3 regions of the Limnohabitans sp. Rim8 genome follow, and region 1 is predicted to be linked to each of the others. Evidence: predicted binding sites of a transcription regulator. Region 1 holds the regulator's gene; each other region holds the start of a gene.
The links. Region 1 encodes sigma-54, which starts transcription at its own class of promoters, with help from an activator protein. Its sites were predicted from a motif close to TGGCANGNAANCTGCTTT; they were not measured.
Positions count from the first base shown of each region.

Region 2: a site for sigma-54 is predicted at 4,020-4,037, ahead of Q1M54_RS06695 (transglutaminase family protein). Genes of this name have one in related genera too.
Region 3: a site for sigma-54 is predicted at 5,413-5,430, ahead of urtA (urea ABC transporter substrate-binding protein). Genes of this name have one in related genera too.

Region 1 is NZ_CALPTI020000029.1:4,234-11,535, forward strand. Features, by position in the region: gene argS (arginine--tRNA ligase) at 1-1,573, shown strand, start outside; gene Q1M54_RS14875 (SPOR domain-containing protein) at 1,585-2,205, shown strand; gene Q1M54_RS14880 (thiol:disulfide interchange protein DsbA/DsbL) at 2,236-2,877, shown strand; gene lptA (lipopolysaccharide transport periplasmic protein LptA) at 3,040-3,666, shown strand; gene lptB (LPS export ABC transporter ATP-binding protein) at 3,663-4,421, shown strand; gene Q1M54_RS14895 (RNA polymerase factor sigma-54) at 4,459-6,000, shown strand; gene Q1M54_RS14900 (THUMP domain-containing protein) at 6,011-7,302, shown strand, end outside.
Region 2 is NZ_CALPTI020000007.1:29,376-36,677, forward strand. Features, by position in the region: gene Q1M54_RS06680 (circularly permuted type 2 ATP-grasp protein) at 1-1,178, opposite strand, end outside; gene Q1M54_RS06685 (DNA internalization-related competence protein ComEC/Rec2) at 1,245-3,833, opposite strand; gene Q1M54_RS06690 (hypothetical protein) at 3,846-3,983, shown strand; gene Q1M54_RS06695 (transglutaminase family protein) at 4,097-7,302, shown strand, end outside.
Region 3 is NZ_CALPTI020000009.1:97,875-105,176, forward strand. Features, by position in the region: gene urtE (urea ABC transporter ATP-binding subunit UrtE) at 1-289, opposite strand, end outside; gene urtD (urea ABC transporter ATP-binding protein UrtD) at 292-1,167, opposite strand; gene urtC (urea ABC transporter permease subunit UrtC) at 1,164-2,327, opposite strand; gene urtB (urea ABC transporter permease subunit UrtB) at 2,342-3,925, opposite strand; gene urtA (urea ABC transporter substrate-binding protein) at 4,068-5,345, opposite strand; gene Q1M54_RS08575 (urease subunit gamma) at 5,553-5,855, shown strand; gene Q1M54_RS08580 (hypothetical protein) at 5,873-6,052, shown strand; gene Q1M54_RS08585 (urease subunit beta) at 6,062-6,391, shown strand; partial or broken gene Q1M54_RS08590 (urease subunit alpha) at 6,393-7,302, shown strand, end outside.

The DNA.
Region 1 (7,302 bases):
GCAGCTGGCCAAAGCCCTCAAGCAAAACCCACGGCAGCTGTCCGAAACCCTGCGCAGCGCCTTGCTGGCCACCCCGGCATTTGAGCGCTGGGTCGACGCCATTGAAATCGCAGGCCCGGGCTTCATCAACATCCGCCTGAAAGACACGGCCAAACAAGCCGTGGTGCACGAGGTCCTGCAAGCGGCCGAATGCTTTGGCGAACAAGCCGCCCAGCCAAACAAGGTGCTGGTTGAATTCGTCTCGGCCAACCCCACAGGCCCCCTGCATGTGGGCCACGGTCGCCAAGCGGCTTTGGGCGACGCCATTTGCAACCTGCTCGCCTCACAAGGCCATCAGGTCTACCGCGAGTTCTATTACAACGATGCGGGCGTGCAGATTGGCACGCTGGCCAAGAGCACGCACATGCGGGCCCAGGGCATCCAACCCGGCGATGCCACCTGGCCTACCGACCCCGACAACCCGGCAAGCAAAGCGTTTTACAACGGCGACTACATCCAAGACATTGCCACCGATTTTCTGGCGGGCAAAACCGTGCAGTCCGATGACCGCAGCTGCACGGCCAGCGGCGATGTGAACGATGTGGACGGCATGCGCGAGTTCGCCGTGGCCTATTTGCGCCGCGAACAAGACCTCGACCTGAAGGCCTTTGATGTTCGGTTCGACAACTATTACTTGGAGTCCAGCCTGTACACCAGCGGCAAGGTCGATGCGGCGGTGCAAAAACTCAAAGACGCAGGCAAGACCTATGAGCAAGACGGCGCCTTGTGGCTGAAATCCACAGACTACGGCGACGACAAAGACCGCGTCATGCGCAAAGGCGACGGCACCTACACCTACTTTGTGCCCGATGTGGCCTACCACATCGCCAAATGGGAGCGCGGCTTTTCGCGCGTGGTGAACATCCAGGGCACCGACCACCACGGCACGATTGCCCGGGTGCGTGCGGGCTTGCAAGCGGCCAATGTCGGCATTCCCGAGGGCTACCCTGACTACGTGCTGCACACCATGGTGCGCGTGATGCGCGGCGGTGAGGAGGTCAAGATCTCCAAGCGTGCAGGCAGTTACGTCACGCTGCGCGACCTGATCGAATGGACCAGCAAAGACGCGGTGCGTTTCTTCTTGCTGTCACGCAAGCCCGACACCGAATACATCTTCGACATCGACCTGGCGCTGGCACAAAACAATGACAACCCTGTGTATTACGTGCAATACGCCCATGCCCGCATTTGCTCGGTATTGGCGGCATGGAAAGAAAAAGACGGCGGTGACATCGCCAGCCTGACGCACGTTGACCTGTCGCCTCTGCAAAGCCCGCAGGCCCACGCGCTCATGCTGGCCTTGGCCAAGTACCCTGAAATGCTCACATCGGCGGCCACCGATTTTGCGCCGCACGACGTGACCTTTTACTTGCGCGACCTGGCCTCGCAATACCACAGCTACTACGACGCCGAACGCATTTTGGTGGACGACGAAACCGTCAAAAAAGCGCGCTTGGCGCTGGTAGCCGCCACTGCGCAGGTGCTGCGCAATGGCCTCAAGGTGCTGGGTGTGTCGGCCCCGCAAAAAATGTGAATGGATTGGACATGACTTTGACAACCCAACGTGGCGGCACTTTTTTAGGTTTCATCATGGGCCTGGTTTTGGGTCTGGGCGTGGCCTTGGGCGTGGCCATTTATGTGACCAAGGTGCCCACACCGTTTTCAAATAAAAACCAACCCCGCACCAACGCCCAAGATGTGCAGGAAACCCAAAAGAACAAGGACTGGAACCCCAACAGCGTGCTGCAACCCAAGGCGCCCGCCGAGCCGCCTGTGGCGCCCAGCGCCAGCCAATCCACTGTGGAGAGTCCTGCAACTGACGCGGCCAAACCCGTGCCTCGCCCCGCAGTGACCGCTGACCCACTGGGCGATTTGGCCAAGGCCAAATCGGGCCTGAGCACGCCCGTGACACCGCCTGATGCAGCTGATCCGTTTGACTACCTGGTCCAGGCAGGGGCGTACCGCACCAGCGCCGATGCCGATGCCCAAAAGGCCAAGCTGGCCATGCTGGGTCTGGATGCCAAAGTGTCCGAGCGCGACCAAGCTGGCCGTGTGGTGTACCGTGTCCGCATGGGGCCGTTCAGTGACAAAAACGTCGCAGAACGTATCCGCACCCAACTCGAGTCCAATGGCATCGAAAACACCTTGGTCCGCGTTCAACGCTGACCGCCTTCTTGTCATCTAAGGGAGCACACCATGAAACGTCGCCTTTTCTCCACCCTCATGCTGTCGTTGACCGCTTGGTTGGGCAGCACCTCTGCTTGGGCACAGCAAGCCTTCCGTTCCGGCAAGGACTACATCACCCTTGAGCGCCCGGTGGCTACCGAATCGGGCAGCGGCAAGATCGAAATACTGGAGTTCTTTTGGTACAGCTGCCCCCACTGCAATGCGTTTGAACCCGTCTTTGAGCAATGGGCCAAAAACGCCCCCAAAGACGTGGTGGTGCGAAGGGTGCCCGTGGCTTTCCGCGAAGACTTTGTGCCTCAGCAGCGCCTTTACTACACGCTGGAAGCGATGAACCTGGTTGAAAAAATGCACATCCGGGTGTTCAACGCCATCCACGGCGAAAAACTCATGCTCAACAGCGAAGCCACGGTCTTGGCTTGGGCTGAGAAACAAGGCCTGGACAAAGCCAAGTTTGCCGAGACCTACAAGTCGTTTGGCGTGGCTGCCAAAGCCAAACGGGCTGTGCAATTGCAAAATGACTTCAAAATTGAAGGTGTTCCTTCATTGGGCGTGGCTGGCCGTTACTACATCGATGGCACGTTGGCTGGCAACATGGACCGCGCCCTCAAGGTGGCCGAAGCCCTGATCGCCCAAAGCCGACAGGGCCGCTGAGGCCCAGTTTGCGGCGGCTCGACCCCGCGTTGTGATGCCCACCCACCCGCAAGCACTTGTGTTTGCGGGTTTTTTTTGGTTTTTTGAGGCGTGATGGGGTGTCGTTTGGGTTTGAACCGGCGAAACTTGCACCTACAATGGTTGCGTTGCTCAGCAAGATTCATGCCCTCCAAAACTTCTACCCTTATCAGCCGCCCCATCCTGGCCCTTTTGGCGCTGTGCGCCAGCCTGCTGGCTTGGCCCTGCTTGGCAGAGAAAGCCGACCGCGACAAACCCATGCAGATCGAAGCCGACAGCATGCGACACGACGAGGCCAAGCTCTTGACCCAATTCACAGGCAAGGTGGTGGCCACCAAGGGCACCTTGGTCATGCGGGCCGCCCGCATGGACGTGCAGCAAGACAGCCAAGGCCGCCAAGTGGCCAAGTTGTGGGCCGCCCCCACAGAGCGCGTGTTTTTCAGGCAAAAACGCGAAGGCCTGAATGAGTACACCGAAGGTGAAGCCGAAGAAGTCACCTACGACAACCAATCCGATGTCGTTACCTTGATACGCCGGGCCGACATGCGCATCCTGCGCGGCACCGAAGTGGCCAACCAGTTGCAAGGTCACACCATCGTCTTCAACAACATCACCGAAGTGATCACCGTGGACGGCCAACCCAGCCAGTCTGCTGAGCGGCGGGTGCGTGCCACCTTGGTACCACGCACCAAAACACCAGACAATGCGCCGCCTGTGGCGCCCCCCGCATTGCGAACCAGTCCGGGCATGGCGCCCAACCAAAAGCCATGAGCCCAACCGACAAGCCCAGCCGTCTGGAAGCGCACCACCTTCAAAAAGCCTATGGCAGCCGAAAGGTGGTGCACGACGTGTCGGTGCAGGTCGACAAAGGTGAGGTCGTGGGTTTGCTCGGCCCCAACGGCGCAGGCAAAACCACTTCGTTTTACATGATCGTGGGCCTGGTTCGTGCCGATGGCGGACAAATCCTGATTGATGGCGAAGACGTCACCCGCATGCCCATTCACAAGCGTTCGCGCATGGGCTTGTCATACTTGCCGCAAGAGGCCTCGATTTTTCGCAAGCTCTCGGTGGCCGACAACGTGCGCGCCATTTTGGAACTGCAAACCGATGCACAAGGACGCGCCCTGAGCCATGCCGATGTCGAAAAACGCCTGAGTGAGTTGTTGGGCGATTTGCGGGTGGACCATCTGCGCGACTCGCCCTCGGTGGCGCTGTCGGGTGGTGAACGCCGCCGCGTCGAAATTGCACGCGCATTGGCCACCGATCCACGCTTCATTTTGTTGGATGAACCCTTCGCCGGCATCGACCCGATCGCGGTGATCGAGATCCAGCGCATCATCGCTTTCTTGAAGCAGCGCGGCATTGGCGTGCTGATCACCGACCACAATGTGCGCGAGACGCTGGGCATCTGCGACCACGCCTACATCATCAGCGAAGGCCGCGTGCTGGCCGAAGGCACACCCGACGAGATCGTGGCCAACGCCGATGTGCGCCGGGTGTACCTGGGCGAACACTTCAGGATGTGATGAGCACCCCCCGCGTCCACGCCATGAGAGCACAGCCATGAAACCCGGCCTGTCGCTGCGCATGTCCCAGCACCTGGCGCTCACGCCCCAGTTGCAACAATCGATACGCCTGCTGCAGCTGTCCACACTGGAGCTGTCGCAAGAAGTCGACCAGATGCTGGACGAGAACCCCTTTTTGGAACGCGCCGAAGAAGAGGCCCCTGCCGAAGCCTTTGGTCTGGAGCAAGCAGACAGCTACGTGAGCTTAGGCGACCGCGTCAGCGAAAGTGCCAGCACCTCCAGCAGCAGCGAGGACAGCGCCAGCGAAACCCGCGACGAAGTCGTGACCGACGTGGCCGAAAGCTGGGATGGCGACGGCAGCGTGGACATGCGCCCTGACGACAGCGAATGGGGGGGCGATGCCACACCCCGTCAAAAGAACGGCGAAGAAACCGCAGACGCCATTGACTTGGCCCGCAGCAGCGGGTCCCTCACCGACTTTTTGCACCGTCAGGCTTTGTCACTTCGCCTGTCGGAAGTGGACCGCGCCGCCCTGCGCTTTTTGATCGAATCGCTCAATGACGATGGCTACCTGACCGACACACTGCCCGAGCTGGCCGCCAGTTTGGCCGGCACCGATGACTACGAACAGATCGACGAATTGGTACACCGCTTCACCGTGGCGCTGGGTTTGCTGCAATCGCTCGAACCCGTTGGTGTGGGTGCACGCGACTTGGCCGAGTGCCTGCGCATCCAAATCAAGGCTTGGCTGAAGGACGACCCGCAAAGCGAAGTTGCCCAAGCCGCATTGGCCGTTTGCGCATTACCGTTGGAGATGCTGGCCAAACGCGACTACAAGCGTTTGGCGGTGGCTTGCGGCCTGAGCGAAGCCGTGGTCAAAGCCGCCATCCCCTTCATTGCCCGACTCGAACCCAAGCCCGGCCGCCCCTTTGTGCAGGCCGAGCAAAACATCATCATCCCCGATGTGTTGGTGGTGAACACCAGCAAAACGGCTACGCCCAAATTCCGCATCCAGCTCAACCCCGACGTGATGCCCAAGCTGCGCGTGCACGACATCTATGCCAACGCCCTGCGCGGCGGCAAGGGTGACCACCATGCGGGCCTGCAGCAACGCCTGCAAGAGGCACGTTGGTTCATCAAGAACATACAGCAGCGCTTTGACACCATCTTGCGTGTATCGACGGCCATCGTAGAGCGTCAGAAAAACTTCTTGATGCACGGCGAGCTGGCCATGCGCCCGCTGGTGCTGCGCGAGATCGCCGACGAGCTGGGCATGCACGAGTCCACCATCAGCCGCGTGACCACAGCCAAATACATGTCCACGCCGCAAGGCACCTTTGAGTTGAAGTATTTCTTCGGCTCGGGACTGGGCACCGACAGCGGCGGCGCCGCTTCGAGCACCGCTGTTCGGGCGCTCATCAAACAGTTTGTCGCCTCTGAAAAACCCGCCAAACCGCTGTCTGACAACCAAATTTCCGAGATGTTGAAAGAGCAAGGCATCGACTGCGCCCGCCGCACGGTAGCCAAGTACCGCGAAGCTCTGAAGATCGCGCCTGCGAATCTGCGCAAAACCCTTTGAGAGTATCTGAGTGAATTCATTGAACCTGTTCATGCCTTGCGCCGCGGGCGTCGAGGGCTTTTTGGCCGATGAGGTGCACGCCATCACCGACCTCACGGGCCACGACTTGATGACCGGCCGCGGCGGCGTGATGGCACGCGCCTCATGGCGTGACGCCATGCGCATCAACCTGCACAGCCGCCTGACCCAACGCGTGTTGGTGCAACTGTCGGTCACCGACTACCGCAACGAAAACGACCTGTACAACGCCGCCAGCGAGGTGGCCTGGGAAATTTGGTTCACGCCCAAGCAAACTTTCAAGATCGACATCACCGCGCAGCACAGCCCGTTGACCAGCCTGAACTTTGCTGCGCTCAAGATCAAAGACGCCGTGGCCGACCGCTTTCGCGCCAAGCGCGGCGAGCGCCCCAATGTAGACACCACCTGGCCCGATGTGCGCATCTATGCACACCTGACGCCCGAAACGGCCACGCTCTACATCGACACCTCGGGCGAGCCTCTGTTCAAGCGCGGCTGGCGCACCGACAAGGGCGACGCGCCTTTGAAGGAAACCCTGGCCGCAGCCATGATCGCGGCCAGCGGCTGGGACGCCACCGTACCGCTGTACGACTCCTGCTGCGGCAGCGGCACCATCCCGATCGAAGCGGCGCAAATCGCCTGCGGCATTGCGCCCGGTTTGCAGCGCCGATTTGGTTTCGAGAAATTGTTGCCCTTCCAAAACCACGTTTGGCAAGGCCTGATCGAAGAAGCCCGCGACCTGGAACACGAACCCACCGCACCGGTTTTTGGCAGCGATGTGGCCTTCCGCATGGTCGACTTTGCCGAGCGCAACGCCGAACGCGCTGGCGTGTCGGGCGTCATCGAATTCCGTGGCGGCGACGCGCTGCAACGCATGCCCCCCAGCGAGACCCCCGGCATCATGCTGCTCAACCCACCCTACGGCGAGCGCATTGCCGCAGCGGGTGTGGCTGGGCGCGGGCGCAACAACTTCCGGCCAGGTGCGCTTTCGGATGCACGTGCCAGTGTTCGCGCCGCCGAGCAAAGCCACCACCGCGAAACAGCCCAAACCATTGACGGCAACGACAGCGTTGACTTCTTCGCCCAACTGGCCAGCCACTGGAAGAAAAACTACAGCGGTTGGAGCGCCTGGATGCTGACGCCCGACCTGAAACTGCCCAGCAAAATGCGTCTGAAAGAATCACGCCGCGTGCCCATGTGGAACGGCCCCATCGAATGCCGCATGTTCCGCTTTGACATGATCAAAGGCAGCTTGAAGCGCACACCGACAGACGCCTCTGCTGA
Region 2 (7,302 bases), on a different contig from region 1:
ACCAGCATGCCGTAGCCTCCAGCGCCGTGCACTTCCTTGACCACCAAATCTTTCAGGTGCGCCAGGGTGTACTGCAAATCCTCGGGCTTGCGGCACTGAAATGTGGGCACATTTTGGAGGATAGGCGCCTCGCCCAGGTAAAACTTGATCATCTCGGGCACATACGGGTAGATCGACTTGTCGTCCGCCACGCCCGTGCCCACGGCATTGCATATCGCCACATGCCCTGCCTTGTAGGCGTCCATCAGGCCAGCGCAGCCCAGCGTTGAAGTGGGACGGAACACATTGGGGTCCAAAAAATCATCGTCCACCCGGCGGTAAATCACGTCCACCCGTTTGGGGCCGCGCGTGGTGCGCATGTACACAAACTTGTCTTTGACAAACAGGTCCTGGCCCTCGACCAACTCCACGCCCATTTGCTGGGCCAAAAAGGCGTGTTCAAAGTAAGCGCTGTTGTACATGCCAGGGGTGAGCACCACCACCGTGGGCTCGGCCGTGCTGGCAGGGCTGGAGGCACGCAAAGTCTCTAACAACAAATCGGGGTAATGCGCCACGGGGGCTACGCGGTGCTGGCTGAACAACTCGGGGAACAGCCGCATCATCATCTTGCGGTCTTCCAGCATGTAACTCACGCCGCTGGGCACGCGCAGGTTGTCTTCCAGCACGTAATACTCGCCCTTGCCCGAACTGTCGGGGGCGCGCACGATATCGATGCCACTGATGTGCGAATAGGTGTTGTTGGGCACGTCCACGCCCAACATTTCAGGGCGAAACTGGGCGTTGCGCTCGATTTGCTCACGCGGCACCACCCCTGCCTTGAGGATCTCCTGATCGTGATAAACATCATGGATGAAGCGATTCAGGGCGGTCACGCGCTGGACCAAGCCGGCTTCCATGCTGTGCCACTCCTGGGCGGCGATCACGCGGGGAATCAGGTCAAACGGGATCAGCCGCTCGGTGCCCCCCTCGTCGGTGTTTGCATCTTCGTCCTTGTCGCCATACACCGCAAAAGTGATGCCCACGCGCCTGAAAATCATCTCAGCCTCTTCGCGCCGTGCAGCCATGGCGTGCGGGGCTTGCGTTTGCAACCAACGGGCGTAAGCCTGGTAGTGCTTTCGGACTTCACCGCCATCGCCCACTGCGGGCAGGCGGCTGTACATCTCGTCGAATTGGCGCATGGGTCTTCACTCCTGAATCAAGTTATGCAAGATATATACCTACCCGTGGTTTCAAGGCAACGCGATTCAAGGCTTGGCAGGCAACGGCAATTTGCGGTGCCAATACCGTTGACGCTCACCCCGTTCACACGCCACTTGGGTTGGCGCTTGGCTGCGCCAAGTGGCGGCGCCGCACCGCGTGCTCTCGACCCATTGGACGCCTTGTGCCGCGTAACGCGCCACCACTTCTGGCGCCGGATGACCAAACCGGTTGCGGTAACCCGCCTGCACCAGTGCAATCCGGGGCTGCAAGGCTTGCAAAAAGGGCAAGCTCGAGGAGGTCTTGCTGCCATGGTGTGGTGCCAGCAGCACATCCACCGGACTCAAGCCGAGGTTGACCAGCGCCAATTCTTGCCGGGTCTCAATGTCGCCCGCCAGCAAAGCGCTGCCCTGAGCAGTGCTGATGCGCAGCACGCAGCTGACTTCATTGGGCTTGGGCTTTTTGGCCAGCGCATCAAGGGGCGGTGGGTGCAGCACTTCAAAAGCTACGCCGTCCCACGCCCAGGACTGCCCTGCTTGGCAACGCGTCCAGCCTGGCCTCAGGGTGTGCAAAGGGTGTTCGTCTTCGAGCGAAGACCACAAGGCCGCTTGTTTTTGCATGCCCAACACCGCGGCTGCGCCACCCGTGTGATCGCTGTCACGGTGGCTGAGCATCAACACATCCAGACGTTCACCCATGTGGGCCAATAAGGGCACCAGCACCCGGTGGCCGGCATCGCTCTCAAGTGAGTAACGCGGTCCCGCGTCGTACAAGAGGCTGTGCGTGGCGGTGCGCACCAAGACCGCGTTGCCCTGCCCCACATCGGCAGCCAGCAACTCAAACTGACCATCTTCGGGGCGTTGCGGCGACCACAACAAAACCGGCCAGAGCAAAGGCAAACACAGCAGCTTCCAAGACATGGGCATGCGCAGCACCAGGCCCAATGCCCCGGCCAGGGCCAACAGCGCCAAACCCCAAGGCGGCATAGCGGTGGAGACGCTGGCCAGGGGCCAAGACGAAAGCCATGCCAGCAGGGCCGACAAAGGCTGCAAGGCCCAAGAGGCCACATCCCAGACGCCAGAGAAAAAAACGCCCAGCATGGCCAGCGGTGTGATGACCAAAGTGACCCAGGGAATGGCCAGAATGTTGGCCAACAAGCCCACCAAAGACACTTGTCCAAAAAACAACAAGGTCAATGGCGCCAAGGCCAAAGTGATTTTGGCCTGCTCGCGCAGAAGGGACCTCAGTTTGAGCCACCAAGCACTCCACCACCTGGACAAGCGCAACGCACCCAAACGGTGCGCAAATGGCCCAAGCCTGGCGCCATCACGCCAACTCGGTGCGTCGCTCGCACCCACTTCTGGTGCGCCATTGGGCTGCCGCTGAGCTTGGGGGTCAGACGCCATCAAGACCCCCACGGCCACAAAACTCAGCCAAAAACCCGGTTGCAGCAGCGCCCACGGGTCCCACGCCAGCACCACAGCGCAAGCCGTCAACCACACCAAAGTACCATGCCAGTGGCGTGCCGATACCCTGAGCACCACCACCACCAACAGCATCAACAAGGTGCGCTGAGCGGGCAATCCCCATCCACTGAACAAGGCGTAAAAGCCCGCCAAAAACAAACCCGATACTGCTCCCACATGCACCGCAGGCCATAGGGTTGGCCCCCTCCAACCACGCCAAGCCCACACCGCCGAACGTCGCCAAGCCCAGCCCACACAGGCAGAGGCCAGCCAGGCAAACATGGTCACATGCAAGCCCGAAATGCTCATCAAGTGCGCCACGCCCGTGGCTCTGAACACATCCCAATCGCTGCGGTCAATCGCCGCCTGATCGCCCACCACCAAGGCCGCCAACACCCCGGCACGTTTGGCGTCTTCAGCATCGGTTCCAGGTCCGGCCAAACGCGTGAGCAAACGGTCACGCACCATTTGCCTCAGACGCTCGATCGGGTGCCACCAAGTGGTGGCCAAAAGATGGGGCGACGGGTCTTTGGCGCGGGTGCGCACATATCCCGTGGCCCCAATGCCCTGCTCCCACAGCCACAACTCGTAGTCGAAACCGCGCGGGTTCATGTGACCGTGCGGCGCTTTCATGCGCACTCGCATGCGCCAACGCTCTCCGGCCTTCACCGGCTCGGGCAGGGCCGTCAGTTTCCAGCCGCTGTCATGGGCGCCATCCTGACCGTACCAACCCAAATACACCTGCGAAGGCAAATCACGCGCCAGTTGCACACGCTGCAAAGTGCCGGTCGCATCGACCCACCAAGCCTGCTCAATCCGAAAACGAAACCGCCAACCCAGGTCTTGCCTTTGGGGCATGGCTTGCACCACACCCACCACATCCAGGTCTTGTCCCTCCAAAGACGGTGACATGGCGGCCCCGCGTGACTGGGCGTGCAAGCCCGTCACGGCAAATGCAGCCCATGCCCAAATCAAACCCCAGGCCAGCACGGAAGCACCTGGCCCCAAAGCCAAGCGACGCAAGGCCCATGCACCCACACACGCCAACATCAAGCCGGCGCCATAGATGAACACAGGCCACAACACGGTTTGCTGCAACTGCAGCGCCACCCCCAAGCACCAAGCCAAGAGGCTCGTCCCCAAAAAACGCGCCCAAGCCATGGCCATCATGGGTTTCGCCCCATGACAGCCACAAACGGCAGCCCCACACCTGCAGTGCAGCAACGCTTCACGTCAGCCCCCCTGATTTGGCTGTTGATGGAAATCGCGGGTCTTCGCCCACTGGTGCTGACACGCCCCAACTGCTCGCTGCCCCTTTAAAGGGGTCTTGATCAGCATAATTTGGCAAAGCAGGTCTGGCGCGTGTCTTGCTTGTTTGTAACTGCCCAAGCTGCATTTGTCATGCGTGCAGCCCCTGTTGCGCTGAACGAGATATGTCGATACACGTTGCCCTGCACCACGTCACCCACTACACCTACGACCGTCCCGTGCAGCTTGGCCCTCAAGTCATTCGCTTGCGCCCGGCCCCGCACAGCCGCAGCCGCATCCTGAGCTACAGCCTCCAAGTCGAACCCGCAGAACACTTCATCAATTGGCAGCAAGACGCTTTTGCCAACTACCAAGCGCGCTTGGTTTTTCCGAAAAAAACCACGTCCTTCAAAGTGACCGTGGACATGGTCAGCGAAATGGCCGTGTTCAACCCTTTTGACTTTATCCTAGAACCCTCGGCCGAAGAGGTGCCGTTCAAATATTCGGACACAGTACGCGACGAGTTGCAGTCGTATCTGGCCAAGGACCACAAGACGCCACTCTTCAAAAAATACCTGGCCAGCTTGGACCGTCAACGCCAGAGCACCATCGATTTTTTGGTGCAGATCAACCAGCGCCTGCACCAAGACATCCGCTACACCATCCGCATGGAGCCGGGTGTGCAAACGCCCGAGGAAACTCTGACCCTGAAAAGCGGGTCTTGCCGCGACACCGCTTGGTTGCTGGTGCAATTGTTCCGGCACATGAACATCGCCGCACGCTTTGTCTCGGGCTATTTGATCCAGCTGGCCCCCGATGTGAAATCGCTCGATGGGCCGAGCGGCACCGAGGTTGACTTCACCGACCTGCACGCCTGGTGCGAGGTGTATTTGCCAGGTGCGGGCTGGGTGGGCCTGGACCCCACCTCGGGCCTCTTGGCGGGCGAGGGCCACATTCCCCTGGCCTGCACACCGCAGCCGTCAGCCGCTGCACCCATAGAAGGCCTGATGGACGAGGCCAAGGTCGAGTTCAGCCACGACATGAGCGTGACCCGCATCCACGAATCGCCCCGCGTGACCAAGCCCTACACCGACACGCAATGGGCAGATGTGCTGAGTTTGGGCGACAAGGTGGACGAGCAACTGCAGGCCGAAGACGTGCGCCTGACCATGGGCGGCGAGCCCACTTTTGTGTCCACGCAAGATCGCGACGGTGCCGAGTGGAACACCGACGCCTTGGGGCCAACGAAGCGGGGCTTGGCCACCGAGTTGGTGCACAAACTGCGCCAGCAATACGGGCAAGGCGGCTTTTTGCATTTTGGCCAAGGCAAGTGGTACCCCGGTGAGCAGTTGCCGCGCTGGGCGCTCAGCATTTACTGGCGGGCCGACGGCATGCCCTGCTGGCAAGACCCTGCAGTGTTTGCGGACGAGCGCGAACCCAGCTGCTACACCAGCGCTGACGCGCTGCGCTTCATGCAAGCCCTGACTGAACAGTTGGGCCTACCGGGCGACACCGTGCTGCCCGGGTTTGAGGACACTTGGTACTACCTCTGGCGCGAACGCCGCTTGCCTGTCAACGTGGACCCGTTCGATGCCCGCTTGGACGACGAGATGGAACGCATTCGTTTGCGCCGCATCTTCAGCCAGGGGCTGGACACTGCGGTGGGCTATGTGCTGCCGCTCCAGCCCATCGATCCGTCCGAAAGCGAGAACTCAGAGCTGAAAGGGACGCAGTGGCAAACCGGGCCTTGGTTTGTGCGCGAGGAGCGCATGTACCTGATGCCCGGCGACTCCAGCATGGGCTGGCGTTTGCCCTTGGACTCATTGCCTTGGGCTGCGCCCACGGAGCGCTGGCACATGATCGATCAAGACCCTTTTTCACCACATCTCGCACCTCGCAGCGCACTGCCTGCCCCAGCCCCATTGACCGTGCAGCCACGCCATGCACCGGCCCAGACGGCAGCCGCAGCAACCCAAAAATTCCAGTCAGATTCCTCCGTGGTGCGCACTGCCTTGTGCGTGGAAGTGCGCGACCCGAACCGCGCCAACGGCCCCAAAGCGGAGGCTGATGCCAAGGGTGAAAAGTCAGGCGTTCTTTATGTCTTCATGCCGCCACTGGCCCGACTTGAAGACTACTTGGCGCTGGTCAGCGAAGTCGAGGCCACTGCCCGCCAGCTGGGCATGAAAATCATCCTGGAGGGCTACCCGCCACCGCGCGACCCGCGCCTCAAACTCTTGCAGGTCACACCCGACCCCGGCGTCATCGAAGTCAACATCCACCCAGCACACAACTGGACCGAGTTGGTCGCGCACACCGAATTTCTTTATCAAGCCGCTTTCCAGACGCGCTTGTCGGCTGAAAAGTTCATGACCGATGGCCGCCACACGGGCACTGGCGGCGGCAACCACATGGTGATGGGTGGAGCCACTCCGGCCGACAGCCCCTTTTTGCGCCGCCCTGAATTACTGGCCAGCTTGGTTTTGTATTGGCACAACCACCCGAGTTTGAGCTACCTGTTCAGCGGCATGTTCATCGGCCCCACCAGCCAAGCGCCGCGGGTAGACGAAGCGCGCAACGACCAGGTCTATGAACTGGAAATCGCGCTGCGCGAGGTCGTTCGGCACAGACAAAACCATGGCAAAGACATGCCACCTTGGGTGGTCGACAGAACGCTCAGAAACATCCTGATCGACGTGACCGGCAACACCCACCGCAGCGAGTTTTGCATCGACAAGTTGTACTCACCCGACAGCAGCACCGGGCGCTTGGGTTTGTTGGAGTTGCGCGCCTTTGAGATGCCTCCCCACGAGCGCATGAGCATCGTGCAGCAGTTGCTGCTGCGCTCGCTGGTGGCCCGCTTTTGGGATGCACCCTATGCCGCTCCCGTGACCCGTTGGGGCACCGAATTGCATGACCGCTTCATGCTGCCGTTCTGGATTCACAAAGACTTTGACGACGTGCTCACCGAGCTGGGCGATGCGGGCTTTCGATTTGACCCAAGCTGGTTTGCGCCGCATTTCGAATTTCGTTTCCCATTGGTCGGTCAAGTTCAGGTCGATGGTGCGGTGCTCACACTGCGCCATGCGCTGGAGCCTTGGCACGTCATGGGCGAAGAAAGCGGTGGCGGCGGCACGGCCCGCTATGTGGACTCATCACTGGAGCGCATTGAGGTGCATGTGAGCGGCCTTAACCCCGCACGCCACACCGTCACCGTCAACGGCCACCCGCTGCCCCTGCAGCCCACGGGCGTGGTGGGCGAGTTCGTGGCCAGCGTGCGCTACAAGGCCTGGAACCCACCCTCGTCGCTGCACCCAAGCATCGGGGTACACGCGCCGCTGACGGTGGATTTGTTCGACACCTGGATGAAACGGTCTTTGGGCGGCTGCCAATA
Region 3 (7,302 bases), on a different contig from region 1:
GGTTGTCTTCGACCGTCAGGCGCGCAAAGATTTCACGGCCTTGGGGCACATAGCCCACACCCGCTGCGGCGCGTTCATAAGGTTGGGCATTGCTCAGGTCTTTGCCGTCCAGCACCACGCTGCCGCTCTTGATCGCCACCAAGCCCATGAGCGATTTGAGCAGCGTGGTTTTGCCCACGCCGTTACGTCCCAGCAGCACCGTGACTTGGCCCTGTTCGGCTGTCAAGCTCACATCGCGCAGGATGTGGGAGCCGCCGTAGTACTGATGAATGTTCTTAACTTCCAGCATGTTCAGCGTCCCAAATAAACTTCGATCACCCGCTCGTCGGCCTGCACCTGGTCGAGCGTGCCTTGGGCCAGCACCGCGCCGTCACACAGCACGGTGACGATGTCCGAGATAGTGCGGATGAAGCCCATGTCGTGCTCCACCACCATGAGCGAGTGCTTGCCTTTGAGCGAAAGGAACAGCTCGGCGGTGCGCTCGGTCTCGTGATCGGTCATGCCAGCCACGGGCTCGTCCAGCAGCAACAACTTGGGGTCTTGCATGAGCAACATGCCGATCTCCAGCCACTGCTTTTGACCGTGGCTGAGCGTGCCCGCCTGCACCCGCACGCTGTCCGCCAAGTGGATGGTGTGCAGCACTTCGGCCAGGCGGTCGCTTTGGCGCGAATCGAGCTTGAAGAACATCGAAGCTTTCACGCCCTTGGGGGTTTTCAGCGCGAGTTCCAGGTTTTCAAACACGCTCAGATGCTCGAACACCGTGGGCTTTTGGAACTTGCGGCCGATGCCCAGCTGCGCGATGACGGGTTCGTTGTGGCGCAGCAAGTCGATGGTGCTGCCAAAGAAAACCCGGCCTTCGTCCGGGCGGGTTTTGCCAGTGATGATGTCCATCATCGTGGTCTTGCCTGCGCCATTGGGGCCGATGATGCAACGCAGTTCGCCGGGCGCGATGTCCAACGACAGCTTGTTGATGGCCTTGAAGCCGTCAAAGCTCACGCTCACGTCTTCCAGATACAAGATGCGGCCATGGGTCACATCGACTTGATTGGCGTCGTGCACCACGCGGCCATAGCCAGCGCTGCGGCCGCCAGACTCAGTGGCTTCAACGCGTTGTTGGGCCACGCGGGCCAAGCGCTCAGCGCCTTTTTGCAGCAGATCGGGCGTCATGCGGCACCGCCTTTATGACCCTGGGCGTCCGACACGGGTTCTGTGGGCATTTGCGCGGTCTCGCGTTTGCGCCAAACTTTACGCACCAGGCCCACCACGCCTTGGGGCATGTACAAGGTCACGCCAATGAACAGCGCACCCAAAAAGTACAGCCAAAACTCAGGCGCACTCACCGTGAGCCAGCTCTTGGCCCCATTGACCAAAAACGCCCCGACGATGGGGCCGATCAAAGTGCCGCGCCCGCCCACCGCCGCCCACACCGCGATCTCGATCGAGTTGGCCGCGCTCATCTCGCCGGGGTTGATGATGCCCACTTGCGGTACGTACAAAGCCCCGGCAATGCCGCACATGACGGCCGAGATGACCCAGATGCTGAGCTTGTAGGGCAGCGGCGAATAGCCTGAGAACATGACCCGGGTTTCGGCATCACGAATCGCCATCAACACGCGTCCGTACTTGCTGCCCACCAGCCAGCGTGAGAACAGATAAAAACCCAATAAGGTCAGGCCAGTGATGACAAACAGCGTCATGCGCGTGCCGGGTGTGGCAATGGGCAAATCGAGAATGCGTTTGAAGTCGGTAAAGCCGTTGTTGCCGCCCAGCCCGGTTTCGTTGCGGAAAAACAAGAGCATGGCCGCATAGGTCAGGGCCTGGGTGATGATGGAAAAATACACGCCCTTGATGCGCGAGCGAAAGGCAAAGTAGCCAAACACAAAAGCGATCACACCCGGCACCAACACCACCAGCGCCAGCGTGGCCACAAAGCTGTCCGACAGCATCCAGTGCCAAGGCAGTTCTTTCCAATCGAGAAACACCATGAAGTCGGGCAAATCGCTTTTGTAATTGCCGTCTTGGCCGATCTGGCGCATGAGGTACATGCCCATGACGTAGCCTCCCAAGGCGAAGAACAAACCATGGCCCAAGGACAGGATGCCGGTGTAGCCCCAGATCAAGTCCATGGCCAGCGCGCAGATGGCGTAGCACATGATCTTGCCGATCAAGGCGATGGCGTAGTCGCTCAAATGAAAGGCGCTGCTCTCGGGCACCCACAAGTTGAAGACCGGGGCCAGCACGCCGACCACAATCAGCGCCAATAAAAACGCCGACCAGGCTTGGCGCCCCATCAAAGGCGCGGGGATGGGGAGTTCAAATTTTTTCATGTTCATGGTCCTCTTCACGCTTCAGCGCTACGACCCTTCATCGCGAAGATGCCCTGCGGCCGCTTCTGGATGAAGATGATGATGAACACCAGCACGGCAATCTTGGCGAGCACCGCGCCCGTCCAGCCTTCCAGCAACTTGTTGACCAGGCCCAGGCCCAGCGCTGCATACACCGTGCCTGCCAGCTGACCCACACCGCCGAGCACCACCACCATGAACGCGTCCACGATGTAGCTTTGGCCCAGATCGGGCCCCACATTGCCCACCTGACTGAGCGCACAACCCGCCAGGCCCGCAATGCCCGAACCCAATGCAAAGGCATAGGTGTCGATGCGCGCTGTGTTCACGCCCATGCACGAGGCCATGGGCCGGTTTTGCGTGACGCCGCGCACAAACAAGCCCAGCCGGGTTTTGCCGATCAAAAGCGCCACCCCGACCAACACCGCCAGCGCAAACACGATGATCAGCACCCGGTTCCAGGGCAGCTGCAAATTGGGCAGCAGCTGCAGCGAGCCGCTCATCCACGAGGGGTTTTCAACGCCCACGTTTTGCGCGCCAAACAGGCTGCGCACGCCTTGCATCAGCACCAGGCTGATGCCCCAAGTGGCCAGCAAGGTCTCTAGCGGGCGACCATACAAATGCCGCAGCACCGTGCGCTCCATCACCGCGCCCACCAAGGCGGCTGAGAGGAAGGCCACCGGCATCGCCACAAACAGGTAGGCGTCAAACACGTCCGGCCAATGCTCGCGAAACAGCGCCTGCACCACATAGGTGGCATAGGCGCCGATCATCATCAACTCGCCATGCGCCATGTTGATGACGCCCATCAGGCCATAGGTGATGGCCAGGCCCAGCGCCACCAACAACAAGATCGAGCCCAAGCTGAGCCCGGTGAACATGGCCCCCAAGCGCTCGCCCCAGCGCAGGCTGTCTTGCACTTGGGTCAAAGCCGACTGAATTTGTTTTTTGACCGCAGGGTCTTGCTCTTGGGTCAGTTGCTGGTTCAGCAGCAGCAGGGTCTCGGGTTGTTTGCTGCCCGCCAACTCGCGGGCTGCCCCCAATCGGTCATTCGCAACCTCGCTGTTCAACAGGGCCGCTGCGCGGGCTTGGCGCACCAGGCTTTGCACCGTGAGGTCTTTTTCAGCCTTCAAAGCTTTGTCGAGCAGTGCGGCGCGGCTGGCATCGGGTTCTTTGAGCAGGGCCAAGGCCGCTTGCCTGCGCAGCTTCACATCGGGGCTGAACAACTTCAGGGCCGCCAGGGCCGTGTCGATCTCACCACGCAGGCGGTTGTTCAGCATCACATCTTCGGCATCGGGGGGCACAGCAACCGCTTGCCCGGTGACGGGGTCCAGGCCTTGCCCGTCGCGCACCACGATCACTTGATCGCCCGCCATCTTGACCACGTCATCGGCCAGCGCTTGCAAATAGGCGGCGGTTTTGTCGCTGCCTTGGGCCACCGCTTGAGAGATGGCCTCCACACGGGCATCGCTGTCGCCCACGGCCATACGTTTGGCTTCGTCCATCGTCAGGGCTTGTGCGGCCGTCAGACCCCACAAGGCGCTGGCGATCCACGCCGCTTTCAACATCCATCTTTTCATCTTGCTCTTCTCTGAGTCTGACCCAGCTTGGCTCACAGATTCAACGCCCACAAACGCGTCAGTCGGAGAAAAGCCACCGACCTCCTTGAAAATCATGTTTGTCGGAGCTTGAGCTCCGACAAACATTCACGCTTTCAAGCCATCACTTCTTGGCAGGCTCGTCGGGCTTCTTGTCGTTGCCCGGGATGTAAGGGCTCCATGGCTTGGCTTTGACGGGGCCGGGTGTCTTCCAGACCACATTGAACTGGCCGTCGGCTTTGATCTCGCCGATGAACACCGACTTGTGCAGGTGGTGGTTTTTCTCGTCCATCTTGCTCACGATGCCGCTGGGCGCTTTGAAGGTTTGACCGGCCATGGCCGCAATCACTTTGTCGGTGTCGGTCGACTTGGCTTTTTCAACCGCTTGCTTCCACATGTTGATGCCGATGTAAGTGGCTTCCATCGGGTCGTTGGTGAGCGGCTTGTCTTTGTGACCAGCGATGTTTTTGGCCTTGGCATAAGCCGCCCACTTCTTGGTGAACTCGTCGTTGGCCGGGTTCTTGATGCTCATGAAGTAGTTCCAAGCGGCCAGGTGACCCACCAAAGGCTTGGTGTCCACGCCGCGCAGCTCTTCCTCACCCACCGAGAAAGCGACCACAGGCACGTCTTTGGCCTTCAGGCCCGCGTTGCCCAGTTCTTTGTAGAAAGGGACGTTGGAGTCGCCATTGATGGTGGACACCACTGCGGTCTTGCCACCGGCTGAAAACTTTTTGATGTCGGCCACGATGGTTTGGTAATCGCTGTGGCCAAACGGGGTGTATTTCTCGTCGATGTCGCTGTCTTTGACGCCCTTGCTTTTGAGGTAGGCGCGCAAAATTTTGTTGGTGGTGCGGGGGTACACATAGTCGGTGCCCAGCAAGACCCAGCGCTTGGCGCCGCCGCCGTCTTTGCTCATCAAATAGTCCACCGCAGGAATCGCCTGCTGGTTGGGCGCAGCGCCGGTGTAGAACACGTTTTTGGACAGCTCTTCACCTTCGTATTGCACGGGATAGAACAGCAAGCCGTTCATTTCTTCGACCACCGGCAACACCGATTTGCGCGACACCGAAGTCCAGCAACCGAAGATGACCGAGACCTTGTCTTGACCGAGCAGTTGCTTGGTTTTCTCGGCGAACAAAGGCCAGTTGGAAGCGGGGTCCACGATCACGGGCTCGAGTTTTTTGCCCAGCACGCCGCCCTTGGCGTTGATCTCGTCGATGGCCATGAGCACGGTGTCTTTGAGCACGGTCTCGGAAATCGCCATGGTGCCCGACAAGCTGTGCAGCACGCCGACTTTGATGGTGTTGCCGGCTTGGGCCTGGACATGTTGTGCAAAGGTCAAGCTGCCCGCTGCGATGGCGGCGGCAGTTGCAAGGGCTTTGAGGTTGCCACGTCGATTCATCATGAGATCACTCCAATCAGGAAAGAAGGTTGTTCAAACACGCACCGAAAAACAGCGCTCACCTTCAATTGCAATCACCGTGCCAACCCTAGGGAGAACCCTGAAAACCGCATGTTTCTAAGGGGATTTTTCAAAGCCCCTATAAAGGGCACGTAATTTGCTTGATTCAAGTCATTCAATGCACCAAGACGCTCACCACGCACCAATATGGAACTGACTCCTCGCGAAAAAGACAAGCTGTTGATCTTCACTGCCGCCCTCCTGGCCGAGCGGCGCAAGGCAAGAGGACTGAAGCTGAACTACCCCGAAGCCATCGCCCTGATCAGCGCTGCCGTCATGGAAGGCGCACGCGATGGCAAAACCGTGGCCCAGCTGATGAGCGAGGGCCGCACGGTGTTGACCCGTGCCGATGTGATGGACGGCATCGCCGAGATGATTCCCGACATCCAGATCGAAGCCACCTTTCCCGATGGCACCAAATTGGTCACCGTGCACCAACCCATTGTTTGAAACGAGAGAGCCCGAACATGAAAACCTTTGCATCCTCTGTCACTACCGCCTTGGCGCTCGCCGGCCTGCATGCCCCCGTCTGGGCACACGAAGGGCATGGCCTGTGGGGCAGCCATTGGCACGCCACCGACGTCCTGGGGTTTGCGGTCGTCATTGCCTTGGCATTGGGCGCCTGGGTCATCGGCCGCCGCAAGTGAGGTCGCCCCATGATCCCTGGTGAATTTCTGATTGACCCCGGCCAACACGCCCTGAATGTGGGCCGCCGCACCTGCACCCTGGTGGTGCAAAACGCAAGCGACCGTCCGATTCAGGTGGGCTCGCATTACCACTTTGCCGAGACCAATGCGGGCTTGCGCTTTGACCGCAGCGCCGCACAAGGCATGCGCCTGAACATCGCATCGGGCATGGCCGTGCGCTTTGAGCCGGGCCAGCAACGCACGGTGGAGCTGGTGGACTATGCGGGCGATCGCAAGGTGTTCGGCTTTCGGGGTCTGACCCAAGGCGCACTCGACGCGCACAAAACACAAGGCAACTGACATGGCCCACATTGACAAACGCGCTTATGCCGAAACCTTTGGTCCTACTGTGGGCGATCGCGTGCGCCTGGCCGACACGGCTCTGGTGATTGAAGTGGAGAAAGACTTCACCTTGCAAGCCGGTGGCTACGGTGAAGAGGTCAAGTTCGGTGGCGGCAAAACCATCCGCGATGGCATGGCGCAGTCACAGCGCACCAACGCTGAAGGCGCCATGGACTGCGTGCTCACCAACGCCCTCATCATTGAGCATTGGGGTATCGTCAAAGCCGACATTGGCCTCAAAGGCAACCGCATCGCGGCCATCGGCAAAGCAGGCAACCCCGACACACAACCGGGCGTGGACATCATCATTGGCCCCGGCACCGAGATCATCAGCTGCGAAGGCCTGATCGTCACCGCAGGCGGCATCGACTGCCACATCCACTTCATCTGCCCCCAGCAAATCCACGAGGCCTTGACCAGCGGCGTGACCACCATGATGGGCGGCGGCACGGGCCCGGCCACCGGCACCTTTGCGACCACCTGCACACCTGGCCCCTTCAACATCGAGCGCATGCTGCAAGCGGCCGACGCCTTTCCAATGAACCTGGGTTTCTTTGGCAAAGGAAACGCCAGTCTGCCTGCCGCCTTGCACGAGCAAATCAACGCAGGTGTGATTGGCATGAAGCTGCACGAAGACTGGGGCAGCACCCCATCGGCCATCAGCAATTGCCTGGACGTGGCCGACGAGACGGACATTCAGGTGGCCCTGCATTCGGACACGCTCAATGAATCGGGTTATGTCGAAAACACCATCGAAGCGGCCCGTGGCCGGGGCCTGTGCGCCTTTCACACCGAGGGCGCAGGCGGCGGTCACGCACCCGACATCTTGAAGGTGGTGGGCCAGGCGAACTTTTTGCCCAGCTCGACCA